DNA from 2 places in the Shewanella sp. GD04112 genome. Region 1 is predicted to be linked to the other one. Evidence: predicted binding sites of a transcription regulator. Region 1 holds the regulator's gene; the other holds the start of a gene.
What was found. Region 1 encodes MetJ, which represses methionine synthesis genes. Its sites were predicted from a motif close to TAGACGTCTAGACGTCTA; they were not measured.
Positions count from the first base shown of each region.

Region 1 (4,431 bases):
TCATCGCCGTGTATCTGTTTATGGCGGGCTTATCCGCCGGAAGTTTGCTGATTGGCATTGGCCTGCGTTGGTTTAATAAGGAGCAAGCGCAAGGGGAGACGAGTATTCTCAAGGCCGCAGCCATTATTGGCCCAGTGGCCATTTGCCTAGGCTTGGCATGTTTAGTGTTTGATTTAACTAAGCCTTTCCACTTCTGGCTGATTTTAATCAACTATAACTTCCAGTCTGTAATGGCGATTGGTGTCTTAGCACTACTGGCTTACTCCCCCTTGGCATTTGCCTACGCGATTCTTGTGTTGCGCGATGAGCTGCCAAAGTGGGGCTTAGGTTTCCTCGTGCCTATCGCTAAGCTGCTGATGCCCTTTAGAAAGCTGATTGAAGTGCTGCTGTTTATTCTCGCGATTGGCGTGGGTGCTTATACTGGCTTCTTAATTTCGGCCATGAATGCCTATCCGATGTTGAACACTGCGGTACTGCCAGCGCTGTTTTTAGTCTCTGGTTTATCGGCGGGCGCGGCGGCTAATGCGGTGCTGGCGCTGGTGATGTTCAAGACCGATAGCCACGACAAGACCTTAGCCAAAATGCATGGCTTAGAGCTGCCAGTGATGGCAATCGAAATCATGTTCCTGTTTATGTTGTTCTGCGCCTTGTATTTTAAGGGCGGAGCGGCGGCTGCGGCGCTGGCATCACTCACCTCTGGCGTGTGGGCGAGCGTATTCTGGATTGGCGTGGTCGGGATTGGTTTTGGTATCCCACTGCTATTTATGCTGTTGCCGACCGCGACGCGCCACAGCAAGGGGGCGATGATCATGGTGGCCTGCGCCAGCTTAACCGGCGTGTTAGCACTGAGACACTTTATTGTGTATGCGGGACAAAGCTATCTAAGTTAGTGTTTTGGTTAACGGCAATATCTATGGGGTGAATCATTTATCCCTTGCAAGCAAAAAGCACCGATTAACGGTGCTTTTTTTATGGGGGCGATTAGCAGGATTTCATTGCGGTAATTATTGCGGTAATTATTGCGGCAATAGCTCAATCACTGATTTCACCGTGAGCACTAAAGCACTGATAGCGCATAGGGCTAAGGTTGCCATCTTGGTCTTATGTTTATCCACACTCCCCACCAGTTTGCCCGCCACTAAATAGCCTAAAAACACTGAGGGCAATAGCATGAGTGATAACCACAAATGCTTGATTTCGAGTAGGCCCGTCACCCCAAGAATGACCAGGGCTATGGTCGAGCTGAAGATAAAGAAGGCCGACAGTGCGGCGCGAAATTTGGAGGCATCCTTACCCGCCAACAAAATCGCCATCGGTGGGCCACCAATGGCGGCAATATTACCAAAGATCCCCGAGACCACGCCCGCGCCAAACAGGGTTGCTTTGTTCACGGGGAGAGTCAATTTATACAGGCTCAGCACCACGGCGACTGCCACAATGCCAGCAATCGCTAGACCAAGAATCGGCTGCGGCGCAAACAGTAGCAGGCTGGCACCGATAAAACCTCCGGGTACACGACCGATTAGCGCATACTGCAAACCATTGAATTCTAAATGGCCGCGTTCACGCAGTAGGGTGAGTAGGGCGATGGAAAACCCCATCACAATCACGGGGGCGGGCACTAATTCGGGGTCGACAATATACAGCAACGGGCTCGCCACCACGGCAAGGCCAAAGCCTATCAGACTCTGGGTGAGGGCACCTAAAAACACAATCACAGACGCCATGGCGAGCGTTTGTGGATCTATCAAGGAGAACATAGGATTCCATCAAAACAAAATAGGGATCGTTACTCTAACCCATCAGGCAAGATGAGTATTAACGATCCCTAATGATAAGTAGGATATTGGACGCTTAAGCGTTACTCCATATCTTCCCACTCGATCCCCATTTCGTCCATCAACCGTTTCGCTTCGGCGGGAATGCTGTCTGGGCTATCTTTCGACAGATCGGCATCATCAGGCAGAGGCTGGCCGGTGTAGGCATGCAAAAATGCTTCACACAAGAGTTCGCTATTGGTGGCGTGGCGCAGGTTGTTCACCTGACGACGGGTACGTTCATCCGTGAGGACTTTTAGCACTTTGAGCGGAATAGACACAGTAATTTTCTTTACTTGTTCATTCTTCTTGCCATGTTCAGCATAGGGGCTGATGTATTCCCCATTCCATTCAGTCATTGACTCACCTGTTATAACGCTAAATTCGGGGCAGATTTTAAACCCTTACAGATAACAGTCAAATTATTGCTACTATTTCTTAGTGATTGCAAACAGATTTCTTTATGTTTAGACGTCTAAACGTCTTAACGCCTATTGACGATGCCACTGGGCTTAGGTACATTTAGACGTCCAGACATCTCTTTGCGAACTTAGGAGTTCCCGATGACCGCAGGCAAATTAGTGACCGAACGTCAATTAGCCACATTAGCAGTGCGTCAGGGTATCGAAAGTGATACTCAGTATGGCGCGGTGGTGCCGCCAATTTACCTGTCGACTAATTACGCCTTCGATGGTCATAAAAATCCTCGCGAATTTGATTACAGCCGTTCCGGCAATCCTACCCGCAGCATCTTAGGTGATGCCTTAGCTAAACTGGAAAAGGGCGCAACCGGTGTGGTGACTTGCACTGGCATGGCTGCCATTACTTTAGTGACTACCTTGCTCGGCCCCGATGACTTACTGGTGGTGCCCCACGATTGTTACGGCGGTTCTTACCGTTTATTCACTAACTTGGCTAAAAAGGGCCAATTTAAACTGCTGGTGGTCGATCAAACCGACGCCCAAGCGCTCGAGCAAGCCATCGCCCAACAACCTAAGATGGTGTGGATTGAAACTCCATCAAACCCTCTGCTGCGAGTCGTCGATATCGAAGCTATCGCGAAGGCGAGCCACGCCGTAGGTGCTTTAGTGGTGGTGGACAATACTTTCCTCTCGCCCATTTTGCAGCAACCGCTGTTACTCGGTGCCGATATCGTTATCCACTCCACCACTAAGTACATTAATGGTCACAGCGATGTGGTGGGCGGCGCGGTGATCGCCAAAGATCCTCAACTCGGTGAGACCTTACATTGGTGGTCAAACACCTTAGGCTTAACTGGGTCTGCCTTCGACAGTTATCAAACCCTGCGCGGTCTGCGTACCTTGGCCGTACGCATTCGCGAGCACCAAAGCAATGCCCAGCGTATTCTGGACGTGCTGACGAGCAGCCCTTTGGTGAGCAAAGTGTATTATCCAGGCCTTGCGGATCACCCCGGTCATGCCATTGCCGCCAAGCAGCAAAAAGGCTTTGGCGCTATGCTGAGTTTTGAGCTTAAGGGCGGCGAAGCCGAAGTGGTCGCCTTTTTAGATGCCTTAAGTTTATTCAGCGTGGCCGAGAGCTTAGGTGGCGTTGAGAGTCTCGTGGCCGTGCCCGCGACTATGACCCATAGGGCGATGGAGCCCCAAGCGCGTTATGAAGCTGGCATTAAAGACACCCTATTACGTTTGTCGGTTGGTATTGAAGATGCCGACGACTTAGTTGCAGATATTCAAGCAGGATTGGCCGCCGTTGCGGCTTGTCAGTAGAGGAATTCGAGATGGCACGTTGTCACTTACATAAATTTGGTGGTTCCAGCTTAGCCGATGCCGATTGTTATCGCCGAGTCGCCCATATTCTGTTAACCCATGGTCATAGTGATGATCTGGTGGTGGTGTCTGCTGCGGGTAAAACCACTAACTTTTTATATAAATTATTGTCCCTGCGCGATAGCAACCAATTATGGCAAGAAGAGTTGCAAGTTCTTATCAGCTATCAGCAAGGCTTGATTGAGCAGCTGTTATCCAATGAGCAAGCGCGGGATCTGCGTGAGCGTTTAACCACGGATAAAGCTCAGTTAATCAGTCTGTTATCTTTAGATTCCCGTAATGATTACCAAATTAACCATGTGGTGAGCTTTGGTGAGCGTTGGTCGGCGCGCCTGATGGCAGCGCTGCTGCGTGAATCGGGCGTGGCCGCAAGCCATGTGGATGCCTGCTCGATTCTTGTGGCCGACGAGGCCGCCGTACCGCAAATTCGTGTGCAAGAATCCCGCGCCAAAGTGCAAGCCTTACTGGCCGCGCATCCTAACGAGCGTTTAGTGATCACAGGTTTTATCTGTGCCAACGAGCGTGGCGATACCTTGCTATTGGGTCGCAATGGCTCTGACTTTAGCGCCAGCTTAATTGCCAGCCTTGCCGACATTGAGCGTGTGACCATTTGGACCGACGTTGAAGGGGTATTTAACGCCGATCCGAATAAGATCAACGATGCGAAATTACTCAAGAGCATGTCCCTCGCCGAAGCAGACCGCTTGGCGCGCCTAGGCTCGCCTGTTTTGCATTCGCGCACTTTGCAGCCGCTGTTTAACACTGAGGTGAGCCTAGCCGTACGTTCAAGCTACGCCTCCCATACCGAT
Region 1 is NZ_JAOEAL010000001.1:4,254,130-4,258,560, reverse strand. It holds gene nrfD (NrfD/PsrC family molybdoenzyme membrane anchor subunit) at 1-890, shown strand, start outside; gene N7386_RS18685 (sulfite exporter TauE/SafE family protein) at 1,017-1,760, opposite strand; gene metJ (met regulon transcriptional regulator MetJ) at 1,862-2,176, opposite strand; gene metB (cystathionine gamma-synthase) at 2,399-3,562, shown strand; gene N7386_RS18670 (bifunctional aspartate kinase/homoserine dehydrogenase II) at 3,574-4,431, shown strand, end outside.

Region 2 (4,431 bases), 1.7 Mb from region 1:
CAATCAACACGGGGGCATTGTGCTCAATCGCATAGGCACGCGCCTGTTGCGTCGCGGCTAACACCGCCAGCATATCGTTACCGTCGACACGAATAGTGTGCATGCCGTAACCCACACCGCGGCTAGCGATACCGTTACCAGCAAACTGTTCTTCGGTTGGGGTGGAAATCGCATAACCATTGTTACGGCAGAAGAAAATCACCGGGCATTTTAACACCGAAGCCATATTCAAGCCGGCGTGGAAGTCACCTTCAGACGCAGCGCCTTCACCGAAATAACAGACAGCGACATTACGTTTACCCTGCATTTTCAGGCTATAACCGACACCTGTCGCTTGCGGGATTTGCGTGGCCAGTGGCGATGAAATGGTTTGGTAGTTTAACGCCGCGCAGCCGTAGTGGATTGGCATTTGGCGACCTTTACCTAAGTCCTTCTCATTACTGAACATTTGGTTCATAAACTGTTCAGTGGTAAATCCACGGTAGCGTAGCGCCGCATGTTCACGATATTGCGCGAGGATCACGTCTTCTTGATCAAGCGCCGCGACACTGCCGACGATCGCCGCTTCTTCACCCGTACAGGTCATATAGAAGCTGATCCGTCCCTGACGCTGCGCGCCTAACATACGTTCGTCGAGTACCCGCGTGAACACGCAAGTATCGTAAATTTTGGTGGCTAAGGCTTCATCTATTACAGGCAAAACCGCGGTTTCATAGGTAGTGCCGTCTGCTTGTAGAATTCGAAGGATAGGAATGTGAAGCGATGCCTTATCCAAGAAGCCGACACGGTGCACTGTATCAGTGTTGAGTGTTGCTTTGCTCATATTGTGCTCTTGTTATCTCGTTACGCCATGGAAAATCCACAACGCCTAATTTATACGAATATGCCGGATGAACATTACGTTAACGTAAACTACCTATCAACCGTTGGCACAGTTCAAACGACAACTAATCCCCTGTGGGCATGTATATAATGCTTTACAAAACTAGCGAACATCTGGCGCGACTGAAGGGATCAAGCAAATCACAGTGCGATTGCCGATGGGCACCTTAGCATTGGGGAAGACAATCGCTTCAAATTCCTGTTCGACTTTAATTTCCTGCCCACCCTCTCGGGCCAATACAAAGCCTTTCGGGAACGATCGGAAGTTTTCGACATCGGCCGCGAAGGTAAATTCAAAATCATCAAAATGTTTGTTAATCACCCGACATACTTGATACAGATTCACCTTATCCGCTGAGAATGGCTCAAGCGCTAAGGGTTTGTCTGTGATAAGGCGCATAAACATCTCTTGGGCGGCAATAAAACGCGTCATATCGTTTTGCCCCATGGGATACACCTTACCTAATTCAATGGTAAAGGCATCGGCGCCATACTGCTCGGAGGAAAAATAACTAAAGGTGGTCGTCGGCTCATGGTGAAATAACACAGTATCGACGCCACTAGCCGCTAAAAACATGATTTGCTCGGCGCTGTAAGCACGGCCGGGACGATAGGGATAAATCGCAAACTTTTCGTGTTTTGACGCCCGCATCGCCGTGTGTAAATCATAGTGAATACGCTGGCGCCCTGCGGCTGCGCCCTTAAAGAAACGGTCGACATAAGCTTCTAATTTTTTTGCTCGCACCCGCTCAGGATTCACTAATCCCGGTGGATTTGAATGCTCACCACTAAACAGACGATTCATGTTCTCGTCGATAATGCGAGTCCCATTATTAATCGCTAAAGGGTTACCAATAAGAAAGAGCGTGCGTTGTTTGGCGATGATTTTTTGTTGGAGAAGCTGTTTGATTAAGGTATTGCAGAGTTCGATGGGGGCGGTTTCATTACCGTGGACACCGCAGGAGAGAATGACATCCTTACCTTGGGCTTGTGCTGGCTCAAAGACGATGACGCCGGTGTCCCACACTTCGACTCGAGTATGTTCCCCTAAGGTGAAACTAAACTCATCCCCGAGGGTTTCAGGATTGGCAAGGGTCAGCGCGAGAAAATCCTTCGAATCTAACAGAGCTTGTAACACAGAATTCTCCTTATAATAGCGTGTTAAAGACGGGTGTGATGGCAATAACTGCCTGTTTCATGGCACTTATCGCTACCCGCCTTAAAAAGCGCATCCATACTAACACAAGTTTTTGGGCCGTTACTCTGTCATTCTGGTCAAACAAGCGCATTTCGCGGCAAAACAGCAGCATCTTAGCCGCATTTGGTCGACATAGGATTAATTTTGTCGACACACTTGCTTTTAGGGATGAGTTTTATCACAATCCTTAGCCATCTAGACTTCTATCAGGATTTATCATGGCGTTAGCAACTTTCGGTGCCGGCTGTTTTTGGGGCGTGGAGTATTTCTTTAGACAAGTCAACGGCGTGACCAACGCGACCTGTGGCTATATGGGTGGCAATAACGAAGCGACCACCTATGAGGAAGTCAAAAAAGGCAAGACAGGCCATGCTGAAGTCGTGCAAGTGGAATTTGACCCTGCGATTGTCAGCTACGACGAGTTACTGGATGTGTTTTGGAAGAACCACAACCCCACCACACTCAATATGCAGGGCGGCGATATCGGCACTCAGTACCGCAGTACCATTTTCTTCCATGACCGTGAGCAAAAAGCGACGGCCGAAGCTTCTAAACTGGCCTTTGCCCGCTCGGGCCGCTGGGGATTACGCCACATTGTGACTGAAATTGTACCTTTGCAGCAATTCCATGTGGCAGAGGAATATCATCAAAACTATATCGATAAGAACAACTTACCTAGTTGCCATCTCGAGTATTGATCAAAACCATTTAGCATCTTCGTGAGAGGCTTGGCTTCTCATCGCTACAAATAAAAACGCACTCATAGAATTTCCATGAGTGCGTTTTTTATCGGAAAAACAAAGCTTAAATGCTAGTTCAGGCGCTAAGCGCCTTATCAATCAAGGCCTGTGCGTCCTTAATGATATCGGCAAGATGCTGCTCACTGATAAAGCTCTCACCGTAAATCTTAAATAACGCCTCAGTGCCCGACGGCCTCGCCGCGAACCAACCATTGGCCGTCGTCACTTTAATGCCACCTATCGAGGCGTTGTTACCAGGGGCGTGGGTCAATACGGCATCAATCTTCTCACCCGCCAGCATAGTGGCGTTTAAGGTCTCGGCATTAAGCTTGGCAAATTTGGCTTTGTTCTCAAGGCTAATGGGGCTGTCGATACGCTTGTAGAAGCTTTGACCGAATTGCGCCACTAATTCTTGATGGCGTTGCCCCGGTGTCTTGCCAGTAACCGCAAGCATTTCGGCCGCAAGCAGTACCAGAATAAAACCGTCTTTGTCGGTACACCAAGTCGTGCCATCACGGCGCAGGAACGCCGCGCCAGCACTCTCCTCACCGCCAAAGGCAATAGTTGCCTCGGCTAATCCATCGACGAACCACTTAAAGCCGACAGGGACTTCGAGTAATTTTTTGCCATGGAAGGCACAGATTTTATCGATAAGCGCGCTCGATACCAGTGTCTTGCCGATGGCTAACTGCTCGCTCCATTCGGGTCTGTGGGTCAGCAAATAATCAATGGCTACCGCTAAATAGTGGTTGGGATCCATCAGTCCGGTGCCAGGACACACGATACCGTGTCTGTCGTAGTCAGGATCGTTACCAACACATAAATCGTAGGATTCTTTGTGGGCCAGTAAGCCTGCCATCGCATAGGGTGAAGAGCAATCCATGCGGATCTTGCCGTCTTTATCGAGCGACATAAAGCTAAAACTTGGGTCGACTTTATCGTTAACTAAGGTGATATCGATGCCATAGTGTTTGGCAATCGGCGCCCAATAATGAATACCCGAGCCGCCTAATGGGTCAACGCCCAATTTCAGCTTAGCCTTAGCGATAGCATGCATATCGACCACATTGACTAAATCCGCGACATAGGGCGTGATCAAATCGATGGCATGCACATAACCCGAGGTTAACGCATCGGCATAAGCCAGCTTATTAACGCCCTTAAGCCCTGCGCGCAGGTAATCATTAGCACGGGACTCAACCCAAGCGGTGATATTGCCTTCGGCTGGGCCGCCATGGGGAGGATTGTACTTGATGCCACCATCCTGCGGTGGATTATGGGATGGCGTAATAATCAAACCATCGCTTAACGCGGCGCCACTCAGCGCCGCTTCACGATTAGCGCAAATAATGGCATGGGACACCACTGGCGTGGGGGTAAAGCCATCATTTTGCTGAATATGCACAGTCACCTTATTGGCCGCTAACACTTCAATCGCCGACACGTAAGCCGCATAAGATAAGGCGTGGGTATCGATACCTAAAAATAGCGGGCCGTCGATATTCACAGATTGGCGATAATCCACCACGGCCTGAGTAATCGCCCAAATATGGTCTTGGTTAAAACTTGCTTGAAACGCAGTTCCGCGGTGACCCGAGGTCCCGAACGTCA
Region 2 is NZ_JAOEAL010000001.1:2,544,570-2,549,000, forward strand. It holds gene N7386_RS11325 (thiamine pyrophosphate-dependent dehydrogenase E1 component subunit alpha) at 1-823, opposite strand, end outside; gene astE (succinylglutamate desuccinylase) at 986-2,020, opposite strand; gene msrA (peptide-methionine (S)-S-oxide reductase MsrA) at 2,299-2,778, shown strand; gene pgm (phosphoglucomutase (alpha-D-glucose-1,6-bisphosphate-dependent)) at 2,897-4,431, opposite strand, start outside.
Region 2: msrA (peptide-methionine (S)-S-oxide reductase MsrA) is a predicted target of MetJ. The motif match lies at 2,269-2,286, and genes of this name have one in related genera.